Regions from separate parts of the Bradyrhizobium sp. SPXBL-04 genome, predicted to be linked through region 1. Evidence: predicted binding sites of a transcription regulator. Region 1 holds the regulator's gene; each other region holds the start of a gene.

Region 1 (5,121 bases):
CATAGGCCGCAAGCTCAAGCAGTGCCTCGTGATTGAGGATGCGGATCATGATGGCGTCGACATAGCGCGACAGCACACGTGCGGTGTCGGCGATGGTCTCGCCGCGGCCGAGCTGCATTTCGGCACCGGTGAGCATGATGGGCTCGCCGCCGAGCTGGCGCATGGCGACGTCGAACGACACCCGCGTCCGCGTCGAGGGGCGCTCGAAGATCATCGCCAGCGTCTTGCCTTCGAGCGGCCTGACCGGCTGATGCGCCTTCTGCTTCGCCTTCATGGCGGAGGATGCGGCGAGCATGCGCTTGAGCTCCGACAGCGGGAGCTCGTTGATGTCGAGGAAGTGCTTTGGCGACTTGCTCATCAGCTTGCCGCCCGCTTGGTCTGACTGGACGAGATAGCCGTGCAGGCGCGCTCGAGCCGCCCGATGCTGTCCTCGATCTCGGCTTCGGTGACGATCAGAGGCGGCAGGAAGCGCACGACATTATCGCCGGCGCCGACGGTGAGCAGTTTTTCGTGGCGCAAGGCGGCAACGAGATCACCCGAAGGCACGACCGCCTTGATGCCGATCAGGAGACCCTCGCCGCGCACTTCGCTGACGACATCAGGATGACGATCGATCACGGAGGCGAGCTTCTGCTTGAGCAGCAGCGACATCTTCTGCACGTGGTCGAAGAAGCCGGGCTTGAGCATGACGTCGAGCACGGCGTTCGCAGCGGAGATCGCGAGCGGATTGCCGCCGAAGGTCGAGCCGTGCGAGCCGGGTGTCATGCCGGAGGCCGCTTCCGCGGTCGCAAGGCAAGCACCGATCGGAAAGCCGCCACCGAGCGCCTTTGCCAGCGACATCACGTCGGGCGTGACGCCGAGACGGCGATGCGCGAACAGATCGCCGGTGCGGCCCATGCCGGTCTGCACCTCGTCGAACGCGAGCAACAGGCCCTTCTCGTCGCAGAGCTGACGCAGCGCCTTGAGGAAGGCGGGTGTCGACGAACGCACACCGCCCTCGCCCTGGATCGGCTCGATCAGGATGCCGGCGGTCTGCGGACCGATCGCCTTCTTCACGGCCTCGATATCGCCATGCGGGACCTGGTCGAAGCCGTCCATCGGCGGGCCGAAACCTTCGAGATATTTTGCCGAGCCCGTCGCAGCCAGCGTCGCCAGCGTGCGGCCGTGGAAGGCACCCTCGAAGGTGATCATGCGATAGCGATCAGGATGGCCTTTGGCGGCGTGATAGCGCCGCACGACCTTGATCACGCATTCCAGCGCTTCGGCGCCGGAATTGCAGAAGAACACGAAGTCGGAGAAGCTTTCGCTGCACAGGCGCGCCGCCAGTTTCTCACCGTCCGGGCTTTGGAACAGGTTCGACATGTGCCAGAGCTTGGTCGCCTGCTCCTGCAATGCCTTGACCAGCGCGGGATGAGCATGGCCGAGCGCGTTCACCGCAACGCCCGACGTGAAATCGAGATAGCGATCGCCATTGGTCGCGATCAGCCAGCAGCCTTCGCCGCGCTCGAAACCAAGGTCGGCCCTGGCGAAAACGGGAAGCAGATGCGGCGCGGCGCTGTTGGTCATGACCATCACTTGGATGTTGCATTTGGATGTTGAGACCTGCCTGGCGTGCCTTGCGCAGCGCACCATTGACCGGTCCGGAAAACGAAACGTGCCGCCTTTTAAGGGCGGCACGCGCCACTATCTTATGCCTGGCAAGACCGGTGTCAATGCCGCCTGGAAAGCCTCGCGAAACGCTGAATCCGTAGTCTTGCGGTGCCGATTTTGCGGGGTTTTCACCACGGAACATGTGGAAGCGAGTCGGCGGACTCTTGCGCGGGAGTCACGCCATATTGTAGCGTTTGGCCTGTCAGATACGACATCTCGTGCAGCGGTTCTGATCCTCTAAGTCCTCATGTACCGGCGTAAACGTTCGGGCGTCAGTAGCGCGCCCGGCGAGCCTTAAGGGATTCTGGCGGCACGGGTTTTTCAAGGCTTAGGCATTCGCTGTGAGGCCCCAGGATGGTGGCGCGCAGCGAGGGAAAGGGTGCAATGACGGTTTTGACCTGGTCCGACGATCGCGTCGAGCAGCTGAAAAAGCTCTGGGAGGCCGGACTTTCGGCCAGCCAGATCGCGGCCGAGCTCGGCAATGTGACCCGCAATGCCGTGATCGGCAAAGTGCACAGGCTCGGCCTGTCGGGCCGCGCCAAGAGCCCATCTTCGGCCGCGCCGCGGCCGCGCAAGGCGCGCCCAGCACAGCACATGATGCGGGTGACCCGGCCGATCTCGCGCGGCAACACCGCGCTGGCGCAGGCCTTCGAGGTCGAGGTGGAGGCCGAACCGGTCACCTACGACAACGTGGTGCCGATGAGCCAGCGGCTGTCGCTGCTGGAATTGAACGAGGCAACCTGCCACTGGCCGGTCGGCGATCCATCGAGCCCGGATTTCTTCTTCTGCGGCGGCAGGGCGCTGTCCGGCCTGCCCTACTGTGCCCAGCACTCGCGCGTCGCCTATCAGCCGGCCGCGGATCGCCGGCGGGCGCCGGCCAAGCCGAGCACGCGGTGAGTTTGTTCTGAGACCAGAAATGAGCCGTCGTGCGATCGCGGCTCTACAAATCCGATGTCGTCCCGGACAAGCGCGCCTCAAGCGCGCGTAGATCCGGGACCCACAGCCACCGCAAGCTGTGGCTACGGGGACTCGGAGTTACCTTTTTAGCGCAACAATCACTCCCTGTGCTATGGGTCCCGGATCTGCGCTTACACTTGTCCGGGACGACAGTGAGAGTGTGGCAGCCGCCCGCCTGCTAAAGCAACACCGCCTAACTTACGTCTGCTCCGCCTTCGCAAACCGATCATCCAGCGCATAGCCGGCGCCGCGGACGGTGCGGATCGGGTCCTGCTCGCGGCCGAGATTGAGCAGCTTGCGCAGGCGTCCGATATGGACGTCGACGGTGCGCTCGTCGATATAGATGTCGCGGCCCCAGACGCTGTCGAGCAGCTGCTCGCGCGAGAACACGCGGCCGGGATGCTCCAGGAAGAACTCCAGCAGGCGATATTCGGTCGGGCCGAGATCGATCGGCCGGCCAGAGCGCGCCACGCGGCGCTTGTCGCGATCGAGCTCGATGTCGCCATAGGCGAGCACGGTGGCGAGCCGCTCCGGGCTTGCCCGTCGCAAGAGCCCCTTCACGCGCGCGAGCAGCTCCGGCACCGAGAACGGCTTGACGATGTAGTCGTCGGCGCCGGTCGCAAGACCCCGCACCCGCTCGCTCTCCTCGCCGCGCGCGGTGAGCATGATGATCGGGAGTTGCTTGGTCTCGGGACGGGTGCGCAGCCGCCGGCACAGCTCGATGCCTGATAGTCCCGGCAGCATCCAGTCGAGCACGATCAGATCGGGGATGTGTTCCTTGAGGCGGGTGTCGGCGTCGTCGCCGCGCATCACCGTCTCCACGTCATAGCCGTCGCCTTCGAGGTTGTAACGGAGAAGCTCGGTGAGAGCTTCCTCGTCCTCAACCACCATGATGCGTGCGCCCATGTTGTCGTCGCTCCCTCAGGTATTCGGTACCGTCGTGGCGAAGGTCGTCATATCGCCCTTCGGCCGCTTGTCGGTGATCGCCTGACCTTCGATCATGTAGAACACTGTTTCGGCGATGTTGGTGGCGTGGTCACCGATCCGCTCGATGTTCTTGGCGCAGAACATCAGATGGATGCAGAACGAGATGTTGCGCGGATCCTCCATCATGTAGGTGAGGAGCTCGCGGAACAGCGAGGTGCAGATGGCGTCGACTTCCTCGTCGCCCTTCCACACCGCCATTGCCGCCGGCAGATCATGCGCGGCATAGGCGTCCAGCACCGACTTGACCTGCTGCTGCACGAGGTCGGTCATGTGCTCCAGGCCGCGAAACAGTTTTAGCGGATGGAAGTCCGTCTCCAGCGCCGCCACGCGCTTGCCCATGTTCTTGGCGAGGTCGCCGATGCGCTCGAGATCGGTGGCGACGCGCATGGCGCCGACGATCTCGCGCAGATCCACCGCCATCGGCTGGCGGCGGGCGATGGTGAGCACGGCGCGCTCCTCGATGCGCTTCTGCAGCGCGTCGAGCTCGGCGTCGGTGGTGACGACGCGCTGGCCGAGCGCGACGTCGCGGCGGATCAGCGCGTCGACGGAATCGACGATCATGCGCTCGGCGATGCCGCCCATCTCGGCGACCAGGCGGGTGAGCTCCTGGAGGTCGGTGTCGAAGGCCTTTGCGGTATGTTCAGTACCCATTTCCCGTCTCCTCAGCCGAACCTGCCGGTGATGTAATCCTGCGTACGCCGGTCGCTCGGCGACGTGAAGATCTTGCTGGTGTCGTCGAACTCGATCAGTTCGCCGAGATACATGAAGGCGGTCTTGTCGGAGACGCGCGCCGCCTGCTGCATGTTGTGGGTGACGATCGCGATCGTGTAGTTCTCGGACAGTTCCTGGATCAGCTCCTCGACCTTGGCGGTCGAGATCGGATCGAGCGCCGAGCAGGGCTCGTCGAACAAGATTACTTCAGGCCGCACCGCGACCGTGCGGGCGATGCAGAGGCGCTGCTGCTGGCCGCCGGAGAGCGACAGGCCCGAGGCGTTGAGCTTGTCCTTGACCTCGTTCCACAGCGCGCCGCCGCGCAGCGCCTTCTCGACCCGGTCGTCCATCTCGGACTTCGAGATCTTCTCGTAGAGGCGGATGCCGAAGGCGATGTTCTCGTAGATCGTCATCGGGAACGGTGTCGGCTTCTGGAACACCATGCCGACCCGGGCGCGCAGCAGATTGAGGTCGAGCTTGGGATCGAGGATGTTGGTCTGGTCGAGCATCAGCTGACCGGTCACGCGCTGGCCCGGATAGAGGTCGTACATCCGGTTGAAGATGCGCAGCAGGGTCGACTTGCCGCAGCCCGACGGGCCGATGAAGGCCGTGACGCGGTTGGTGCCGAGCGTCAGGTTGATGTTCTTCAGCGCGTGATGCTCGCCGTAATAGAAGTTGAGGTTGCGCACCGTCACCTTGGCGGGCGCTTCCGGCAGCGGATGCGAGGCCAGGTGACCGTTGGAACTCACGGATACGGACAGGTCGGTCATTTTGCGGTCCTCTCGGCACCGAGGATGCGGGCGCCAATGTTCAGGG
Region 2 (5,121 bases), 3.2 Mb from region 1:
TTGAACACGAAGGCGCTCATGCGCGGATCGGTGGCCTCGACCTTGCGCTGGTCGCTGTCCTGCGCGCGCGGCTCGGGCGCGAACTTGCCGAGGCCTTCCAGCAGGTCGCCGACGCCGAAATTGCGCAGCGCGCTGCCGAAATAGACCGGGGTCAGATGACCCTCGCGGAATGCTTCGAGCTCGAACGGTTTTGACGCTTCGGTGACGAGCTCGAGCTCGTCCTTCACCACTGATACGTCGAGATTCGCATTGAGCTTGGCGAGCTCGGCGATCTCGATCTGCTGCGCCGCGCCGGTCTTGGCGCCGCCACCTTCGAGCAGGCGCACGCCGCCATTGACGACGTCATAGGTGCCGAGGAAGTCGCGGCCGCGGCCGACCGGCCAGGTCATCGGCGTGGTGTCGAGCGCCAGCGTCTTCTCGATCTCGTCGAGCAGCTCGAAGACGTCCCGGCTCTCGCGGTCCATCTTGTTGATGAAGGTGATGATCGGGATATCCCGAAGACGACACACCTCGAACAGCTTCCGGGTCCGCGCCTCGATGCCCTTGGCGGCGTCGATCACCATCACGGCGGAATCGACCGCCGTCAGCGTGCGATAGGTGTCTTCCGAAAAGTCCTCGTGGCCCGGCGTGTCCAGCAGGTTGAAGACGAGGCCTTCGAACTCGAAAGTCATCACCGAGGTCACGACCGAGATGCCGCGCTCGCGCTCGATCTTCATCCAGTCCGATCGTGTGTTGCGCCGCTCGCCCTTGGCCTTGACCTGGCCGGCGAGGTTAATGGCGCCGCCGAACAGCAGCAGCTTCTCGGTCAGCGTGGTCTTGCCGGCGTCGGGGTGGGAGATGATCGCAAAGGTCCGCCGCCGCGACACTTCAGCGGCAAGCGGGGAACGGGCCGGCGATTCGGCTGCGGTGGTGGCGATGTCGGACATGGCGGGAGCGTTTGGCAGGGAAAATGGGCCTTATCAAGCCTGATTTGGTGATTGCGGAGCCCCTCGGCCAGCCCCATATCGCCGTTTGGGAGGGACGGCCCTCCCTTTCATAGGTCATTGCCTTGCGGGGACGACCCTGCCTTGCCCGGAGGGTCGTCATGGCCTGGAGCATCTTGTTCGTCGCCGGTCTTCTCGAGATCACCTGGGCGATCGGCCTGAAATATACCGAGGGCTTCAGCAAGCTTGTTCCGTCGGTCGTCACACTCGCGGCCATGGCCGGCAGCATCATCCTGCTCGGAGTTGCTCTCAAATCACTGCCCGTCGGAACCGCCTACGCAGTCTGGACCGGAATCGGCGCGATCGGCACCGCGACGCTGGGCATCATCCTGTTCGGTGAGCCCGCGACCGCTTTCCGGCTCGCCAGCATCGCCTTGATCATCGCCGGAATTATCGGATTGAAGCTCGTTACTTGACTATCTGGACCGCCCACCAGCTCAGCGCGGCCACGAGGGCCGCGGCCGGGATCGTGATCACCCAGGCATAGACGATCGAGCTCGCGACATTCCAGCGCACCGCCGAGACACGGCGGGCTGCGCCGACGCCGACGATGGCGCCGGTGATGGTGTGGGTGGTCGAGACGGGAACGCCGAGGAAGGTCGCCATGAACAGGGTCGCAGCGCCGCCGGTCTCGGCGCAAAAGCCCTGCATCGGAGTCAATTTGGTGATGCGCAGGCCCATGGTGCGGACGATGCGCCAGCCACCCATCAGCGTGCCCAGTGCCATCGCGGCCTGGCAGGACAGCACCACCCAGAACGGTACGGAGAATTCGCTGCCGAGATGGCCCTGCGAATAGAGCAGCACCGCGATGATACCCATGGTCTTCTGCGCATCATTGCCGCCATGGCCGAGCGAATAGAGCGAGGCAGAGGCGAATTGCAGGATGCGGAAGGCGCGGTCGACCGCGAACGGTGTCGAGCGCACCGAGGCCCAGGACACGATCGCCACCAGCATCATCGCGAGCAGGAAGCCGACCAGCGGCGACAGCACGATCGCCAGCACCGTCTTGGACAACCCGCTCCACACCGCCGCCGAAATGCCCGCCTTGGCCATGCCGCCACCGACGAGGCCGCCGATCAGCGCATGCGACGACGAGGACGGGATGCCGAGCGCCCAGGTCACGATGTTCCAGACGATGGCCCCGACCAAGGCCGCGAAGATCACCTGGGCGTCGACGATCGAGGGATCGATGATGCCGGTGCCGATGGTCTGGGCGACGTGCAGCCCGAACACCATGAAGGCGACGAAATTGAAGAATGCGGCCCAGAACACCGCGAATTGGGGCCGCAGCACGCGGGTCGAGACGATGGTCGCAATCGAATTGGCGGCGTCATGCAGGCCGTTCAGGAAATCGAACAGCAGCGCGACGGCAATCAAGCCGACCAGAACGGGAAAACCCAACGCAGCATCCACGGCGCGGCCCCTGCCTTAAAGCTTACGCATGATTTGAGCGGAAAACCGCTGCACACTTTTCCGCATCATGCGCTACACTTGCTCGATGACGATGCTGTTGATCTCGTTGGCGACGTCATCAAAGCGGTCGGCAACCTTTTCGAGATGGTCGTAGATCTCGACACCGACGATGAAGTCCATCGCGTTGCCGTTGCGATGCTTGAGGAACAGCTCCTTCAGGCCGATGTCGTGGAGGTCGTCGACGCGGCCCTCCAGCTTGCCCAGTTCCTCCGTGATCGCGCTCAGCATGGCGACGTTCGGGCCGATCGACTGCATCAGCGGCAGCGCGCGTCCCACCAGATTGGCGCATTCGATCAGAAGCCCGCCGATCTCGCGCATCGGCGGCTCGAAGGCGCGGACCTCGAACAGCATGACGGCCTTCGCCGTTTGCTGCATCTGGTCGATGGCGTCGTCCATCGAGGTGATCAGGTTCTTGATGTCGCCGCGGTCGAACGGGGTAATGAAGGTGCGGCGCACTGCCGTCAGCACCTCGCGGGTGATGTTGTCGGCGTCGTTCTCGAACTGATTGACGCGCTGGCAATAGACCGGCGTCTCCTCGCCCCCGTTGAGCATGCCCTGGAGCGCGATCGAGCCCTGGATCACGGTCTGGGCATGACGGTCGAACAGGTCGAAGAACCGTTCTTCCTTGGGCAGGAAAGCACGAAACCATCGCATCATGGGGACAGGCTACCGGTTGGAAATGGCCCGGCCCGGAAGGGCCGTCATGAAACTGTCATAGACCATTTTCGATCCACGCGCGTGTCATCTCGCGCCCGCGGAGCCGGGTCATCCACCGCTTTCAAGCGACCGACAAACCTATTTAAAATCAGCTACTTAGAGCGATCGCCGGAAGTAATGCGCGATTTCACCGATGACGCCGCGGCGGAAGGTGAGCACGCAGATCACGAAGATTCCACCCTGGATCACCGTCACCCACTGGCCGAAGCCCGCCAGATATTGCTGCATGGCGATGATCACGAAGGCGCCGATCACGGGACCGAAAATGGTTCCGAGACCGCCGACCAGCGTCATCAGCACGACTTCGCCCGACATCGACCAGTGCACGTCGGTGAGCGAGGCGTTCTGCGCCACGAACACTTTCAGCGCCCCGGCAAAGCCGGCCAGCGTGCCCGACAGGATGAAGGCCAGGAACTTGTATTGGTCGGTTCGGTAGCCGAGCGAGATCGCCCGCTGCTCGTTCTCGCGGATCGACTTCAACACCTCGCCGAACGGCGAGTTGATGATGCGGAAGATCAAGAGGAAGCCTGCGAGGAAGCCGACCAGCACGACGTAATAAAGCACCGTCGGCTTGGACAGATCGAACACGCCGAACATGTGCCCTTGCGGAATGCCCTGGATGCCGTCCTCGCCGTGCGTGAACGGCGCCTGGAGGTAGATGAAGTACAGGAGCTGCGACAGCGCCAGGGTGATCATCGAGAAATAGATGCCCTGGCGGCGGATCGAGATGTAGCCCGTCACGATCGACAGCACGAACGCCGCGGCGACGCCGACGAGGATGCCGAGCTCGGGCGGGAGCGCCCAGACCTTCAGCGCATGCGCACTGCAATAGCCCGCGGTTCCCAGGAACATGGCGTGGCCGAACGACAGCAGCCCGCCATAGCCGACCAGCAGATTGAAGGCGCAGGCGAGCAGCGCAAAGCACAGCGCCTGCATCACGAAGAACGGATAGACTCCCGTGAACGGCACCGCCGCCAACAGCAGGGCCATCACCACGAAGACGAGCATCTCGTCGCGCATGGCGCGAGGGGTTGTCGGCAGCGTGTCGTCCGTCAGGGTCGTCATGTCAGGCTGCCCTTCCCGTCAATCCCGTTGGCTTCACCAAGAGCACCAGCACCATCAGCACGAACACGACGGTGTTGGAGGCCTCGGGGTAGAAATACTTGGTCAGGCCCTCGATCACGCCGAGCGCAAAGCCGGTGATGATGGAGCCCATGATCGATCCCATGCCGCCGATCACGACCACCGCGAACACGACGATGATGAGGTCGGCGCCCATCAGCGGCCGCACCTGATTGATCGGCGCCGAGAGCACGCCGGCGAGCGCGGCAAGGCCGACACCGAGACCGTAAGTCAACGTGATCATGCGCGGCACGTTGATGCCGAAGGCGCGCACCAGCGTCGGGTTTTCAGTGGCGGCGCGCAGGTAAGCGCCGAGCTGGGTCTTCTCGATCAGGAACCAGGTCGCAAGGCACACCGCCAGCGAGAACACGACGACCCAGCCGCGATAGACCGGTAAGAACATGAAGCCGAGATTCATGCCGCCCCTGAGCTGGTCCGGAATGGCATAAGGCAGACCGGAGGAGCCAAAGTAGTTCTGGAACACGCCCTGCACGATCAGCGCGATGCCGAAGGTCAGGAGCAGGCCGTAGAGATGATCGAGCCCGGTCAGCCATTGCAGCATGGTCCGCTCCAGGATCATGCCGAAGATGCCGACGATGATGGGCGCCAGCAGCAACGCCCACCAATAGTTGATGCCGCCGAGGTTCAACAGGAAATAGGCGACGAACGCGCCCATCATGTAGAGCGCGCCATGGGCGAAATTGATGATGTTGAGCATGCCGAAGATCACGGCAAGCCCGAGACTGAGCAGCGCGTAGAACGAGCCGTTGATCAGTCCCACCAGTAGCTGAGCGTATAGAGCCTGCATCGATCGATCTCGTACCCA
Region 3 (5,121 bases), 570 kb from region 1:
TCCCCGCAAGCCTTCATTGAGCAGGATGCCCATGAAGAAACCAAAAAGGGCGAGTGCTGCGAAGGCCAAAACGGGCCGAAAGACCAGCGCCAGCCGCTCCAAAGCCGCTGCGAAGCGTCCGGCCAGGCCGGCGCGGCGCCAAACGCCGGCCGATGCCACGGAAACCATCAAGGCGACCATCCGCGGCTTGCGGAGCAAGCTCAAGGCGGCGGAGCGGCGGGTCGCGGAGCTCGAGGCGGCCGCTGACACCGATTTCCTGCTCGAGATTCCGAACCGGCGCGGTTTCGAGCGCGAGCTCAACCGTGCCATTGCCTACATGAAGCGCTACCGCGCCAGCGGGGCGCTGATCGTGCTCGACGTCGATCGGCTGAAGCCGATCAACGATTCCTTCGGACACGCCGCCGGCGACGAGGTGCTGAAGGCGATTGCCGCGACCCTGACGCGGCAGGTCCGCGCCTCGGATGTGGTCGGTCGTCTTGGCGGCGACGAGTTCGCGCTGCTGCTGTGGAATCTCAGCGAGACCGACGCCAAGGCGAAGGCCGCCATCCTCGAGCAGGCGATCGACGAATTGTCTTTCACGTTTCAGGGCCGGCACGTGGCTGCGGGCGCCTCCGCTGGCGTGGCGCTGCTGGGGCCGCAGTCCGACGCAGGCCGCGCCCTCGAGGAAGCCGATGCCGCCATGTATGTGCGCAAGGCGCACCGGCGTCACGAGCCACGGATCAGGCTCGCCAGCAGCTGATCCTACAGCGTGGCGAGATCTTGCGGCACATTGCCGAACTTGCGCAGCAGTGTGGCGTCGCTGAATTCGCCGGTCATGGGATCGCCGCTGCGGCTGAACGCGATCGCGCCGATGTGACCGGCACCGCGCGACAAGATTTCGGCGCGCCGCAACGCGGCCGCCGAACTCTGGCACTCCTCTGCGGCGCCAGCGACGGGCGATCCGTCAGCATCGATCAGGAAGGGCATTGCAACGTAGTAGGTCACATCCGACATGGCGTTGCTCCGATGTTGAACTCAGGCGGCACTGCTCTTGCTCCGCATCTCGTTGGGCGAGGTCTCCGGAATGCAGCCGGCGGAAATCGCCGCCTGCAATTCCGCCAGCTCGGCTTCCAGATATTCATTGGCCATGATCAGCGCCTTGATGGTGCTGCGCAGATTGCCGTCGCACATCGCGATCGCCTGATCGCAGGCTTGTTCATAGTGGCTGTTGTCGAGAAGGGCGATTGCCGACATCTGCGTTGTCCTTCTGCCTTTCCTTGGCGTTTTCCCGTGGCGTCTTCCCTTGGCCTGTCTGGAGCCGAGGATGTCCCGAATGTTCCTATTTTGTTCTTTTTGAGTCAAGCGGATTCACATACGACGACCCGCCGCGAAAGATCGGCGGAGGGCTCAGGCGATGATGTCGGGCGTAATCTGGTCTTCGATGAACGCGATGCGATCGCGTAACAAGAGCTTACGCTTCTTCAACCGCTGTAACCGCAACAGGTCGGGCGCGGGCGATTGATGCAGTGCATCGATCGCCGCATCGAGATCTCGGTGTTCCTGCTGCAACCGGGTGAGCTCGACTTCGAGCTCACGCTCGTTTTCATTGGTCATGTCTGCGGTGGCCGAAAACCGATAGGCGTGAGATCTGGGCTGTGGATGCCCTGTGGAAATTATCGTCCTTGCGCGGCGTGACCGCAAGCGATCTGCGGCCATTGCCCGCCGATCTCCCGCAACATATTTCTGCGAGTCGCTGCGCCGCCGCGCAGACGCATTGATATCATGGATTTTTCTCGCGTGGTTCCTTACTCACGCTTCGTTACATATGAATTTTCAAAAATGACGCCGCGACGACGGATACCCATCGACAGAACGAATCGGTGATGTACAGTCTCTCGTCCGGATCGAATCCTGAGGTTCAACCCTACCGAGGAGGTTTCGAATGACAATTCAGGCACATCTTGTTGAATTGGAACGGAAGCACAAACTTCTCGAAAACGAATTGCACGAAGCTCTCGTGCACCTTTCAACAGACGACCTGCAAATTGTTGAGTTGAAGCGCCGGAAGTTGATGGTCAAGGACCAGATCGAGCGTCTGAAGCAAGGCGACACGCTCCACTAGTGACCCCCGTAACAGCGTAGAGTTGATCGTACCCTTTCAAGCGGGGATGAGTGCCTTTGCGCTCACCCCTGCTGCGATGTGCGTCGTGCAAATTTTGCGCGGCGCCTAGATGTCTGCGAGTTGGGCGACATGATCGGCGATCGCAAGCGACGACGTCAGTCCCGGCGATTCGATGCCGAACAGGTTGATCAAGCCTGCGACGCCGTGATCGCGCGGGCCCTGCATCAGAAAATCCTGCGTGGCCACCGCCGGCGGCACGATCTTCGGGCGAATGCCTGAATAGCTCGGCATCAACGCCCCGTCGGGCAGCGTCGGCCAGTATTTGCGGATCGCGGGATAGAAGCGCTCCGCGCGTGACGGATCGACCTCGTAATTGATCGTCTCGATCCACTCGACGTCAGGGCCGAAGCGGGCCTGCCCCGCCATGTCCAGCGTCAGGTGCACCCCTAACCCGCCGGGCTCGGGCACCGGGTAGATCAGGTGCGAGAACGGCGCCCTTGCATTGCAGCTGAAGTAATTTCCCTTGGCAAGATAGGCCGGCGGAATCCGGTCCAGCGGCATGCCGTCGATGTTGCGCGCCACCGTCGTTGCCGAGAGCCCCGCAGCATTGACGAGCAGATCGCATTGCAGCGTCATCGGCGCCTCGCCGCCAGCCTCGATCTCGATGCCGCCGGCGGTTGCCTTGGCACGGACCAGTGGCGTGTGGAACGCGAAGGCGGCGCCAGCCTCCTCGGCTTCGCCGCGCAGCGAGAGCATGTAGGCGTGGCTGTCGATGATGCCGGTCGACGACGACAGCAGCGCGGCGTCACAGGCGAGCGCCGGCTCCAGCGCGCGTGCGGCCTCGCCCGAAAGCAGCTGCATGTCGATCACGCCGTTGGCCTCGGCATGTGCCTTGATCGATTGCAGCTTCTCCGTCTCTTTCGCGCTGGTCGCGACGATCAGCTTGCCGCAATTTTTGTGCGGGATGCCGCGCTCGGCGCAGTAGCGGTAGAGCGCGTGCTTGCCGCCGACGCACATGCGCGCCATCCAGCTGCCGGCGCGGTAGTAGATGCCGGCATGGATCACCTCGCTGTTGCGCGAGGAGGTGATGGTGCCGATGGCCTCGGCTTCCTCGAGCACGATGACCTCGCGCCCGGCCTGCGCGAGCCGCCGAGCCACCGCGAGCCCGACCACGCCGGCTCCGATGACGACGCAATCGACTTTATCCATGGTCGTGCAGGACGTCCGCTGGAAGCGCCGGTGGCAGCGGCTCTGGAATCGAGGGCGCGCGGCCGTTCTCCGTTAAGGAAGCATTTATCATGTCAGGGCAATTGCCGTATTTCGCGTCAAATTTTTCCGTTGCACATACAGGCGTTTACCCGATCCAAACCCGTGAAGCCAGACAATCCGACGTTGAAATCGCGGGTGGGTGATGGCTGAGAAGAACTGGCACGTGGGCAGCACGCTTCCGATCGCTGTGCAGGCCGTCCTGTGCCTGGCCGGCGCGGTCGCGCCCGCACGCGCCTTTGCGCTGTCGGACAGCTTCACCGCTCCAGGTGATCTCGCCAAGCTCGACCCCAGCGTGATCTGGGAACTCGTGATCGCGGGCATCGTCGTCTGCTCGTTCCTCGCCGCGATCGCGCTGTGGATCCATTCCTCGCTGCGCCGGACCAGGCGCTTGCAGCTGCGGCGCAATGCCTTCGTCTCCTCCGCCATGAACAATCTCAACCAGGGCGTGGTGATGACGGACGCGCAGCGGCGCGTCATCTTCTGCAACGACCGCTATCTCGATATCTATGGCCTGACGCGGTCGGATGTCCGGGCCAACATGAATGGCTACGAACTCCTCGCGCTGCGACGCAAGCGCGGGGTGCTCGGCGGCGCCTCCGACGACGAGTTCTACGAGAAGGCGGCAAGCAGCAACGGTTTGATCACCGAATTGCCGGATGGACGGGCCATCCTGGTGAAATTTCACGTGCTGCCGAACGGCGGCTCGGTGGCGACGCATCTCGACGTCAGCGAACAGCGCAGGCTGTCGCAGCAGCTCGCCTCCACCAAGCAGTTCCTGGAAACGGTGCTGGACAACGTGCCGGCCTGTGTTGCCGCGAAGAACATCGAGGACGGCTGCTACATCTTCGCGAACACCGCCTATGAGCGCTTCTGGGGCTTCTCGCGGGATCACGTCGTCGGCAAGAATGCGCGCGAGCTGTTTGCGCCCGCCTCGGCGGCCAGCATCGAGGCGGCCGACCGGGCCGCGCTCATTTCGCCGGACGGCCAGTTCCGCAACGAATTCGAGGTCGAGCGTGGCGGGGAGCGGCGCATGGTCGCCTCGATCCGGATCGCGGTCCGCAATGAAAGCAATCGGCCCGGATTCTTGCTGCTGGTCTTCGAGGACATCACCGACCGCCGCTCACTGTCGCAGGAGCTGGAGAGCACCAAGAAGTTCCTCGAGCTCGTGGTCGACAACATCCCGGTGGCGCTGATCGTCGAGCAGGTCAAGGACGGCCGCTATCTGCTCGCCAACCGCAGCGCCGAGACGATTCTCAACCGCAGGCGCGAGGAAGCCACGGGCTTGACCGCCGCCGATATCTTCAATCCCAAGGAAGCCAAGCTGATCATCGCGCGCGACGAGGCCGCGATCAAGAAGCGCGGGATGATCACCGAGGAGCATCCGATCTCCACCAAGGACGGCCTGCGGCTGTTCCTGACCCGCCGCGCCACCGTGCTGAGCGATGCCGGCGAGCCGCAATATCTGATCAAGACCCACGAGGACGTCACCGATCGCCGGCAGACCGAATCGCGCATGGCGCATATGGCCTATCACGACGGCCTCACCGATCTGCCGAACCGCGCCGCCTTCCTCCAGGCGCTGACCCAGATGATCGAGGCTTGCGAAGGCACCGGCGAGGAATTCGCCGTCCTCTGCGTCGACCTCGACGGCCTCAAGGAGGTCAACGATGTCTTCGGCCATGCGCTCGGTGACAAGCTCCTGATCGAGGTGGCCCAGCGGCTTCAGGATTCGGCGCGCGGCGGCGTGGTGG

The links. The regulator PhoB, encoded in region 1, activates phosphate uptake and scavenging genes when phosphate is short. The targets are predictions, from matches to a motif close to TGTCATNNANCTGTCAT.
Region 2: a site for PhoB is predicted at 3,156-3,172, ahead of ACNJX8_RS24015 (DUF47 domain-containing protein). Genes of this name have one in related genera too.
Region 3: a site for PhoB is predicted at 1,819-1,835, ahead of ACNJX8_RS36690 (YdcH family protein). Genes of this name have one in related genera too.

The regions. Positions count from the first base shown of each region.
Region 1 is NZ_CP182472.1:8,264,077-8,269,197, forward strand. Features, by position in the region: gene argF (ornithine carbamoyltransferase) at 1-358, opposite strand, end outside; gene ACNJX8_RS39355 (aspartate aminotransferase family protein) at 358-1,566, opposite strand; gene ACNJX8_RS39360 (GcrA family cell cycle regulator) at 2,035-2,547, shown strand; gene phoB (phosphate regulon transcriptional regulator PhoB) at 2,806-3,513, opposite strand; gene phoU (phosphate signaling complex protein PhoU) at 3,529-4,245, opposite strand; gene pstB (phosphate ABC transporter ATP-binding protein PstB) at 4,257-5,075, opposite strand; gene pstA (phosphate ABC transporter permease PstA) at 5,072-5,121, opposite strand, start outside.
Region 2 is NZ_CP182472.1:5,042,135-5,047,255, forward strand. Features, by position in the region: gene ACNJX8_RS24000 (peptide chain release factor 3) at 1-926, opposite strand, end outside; gene sugE (quaternary ammonium compound efflux SMR transporter SugE) at 1,085-1,399, shown strand; gene ACNJX8_RS24010 (inorganic phosphate transporter) at 1,392-2,396, opposite strand; gene ACNJX8_RS24015 (DUF47 domain-containing protein) at 2,469-3,113, opposite strand; gene ACNJX8_RS24020 (branched-chain amino acid ABC transporter permease) at 3,270-4,238, opposite strand; gene ACNJX8_RS24025 (branched-chain amino acid ABC transporter permease) at 4,240-5,103, opposite strand.
Region 3 is NZ_CP182472.1:7,695,063-7,700,183, reverse strand. Features, by position in the region: gene ACNJX8_RS36710 (GGDEF domain-containing protein) at 32-739, shown strand; gene ACNJX8_RS36705 (hypothetical protein) at 742-993, opposite strand; gene ACNJX8_RS36700 (hypothetical protein) at 1,015-1,233, opposite strand; gene ACNJX8_RS36695 (YdcH family protein) at 1,387-1,593, opposite strand; gene ACNJX8_RS36690 (YdcH family protein) at 1,922-2,101, shown strand; gene ACNJX8_RS36685 (NAD(P)/FAD-dependent oxidoreductase) at 2,207-3,310, opposite strand; gene ACNJX8_RS36680 (sensor domain-containing protein) at 3,513-5,121, shown strand, end outside.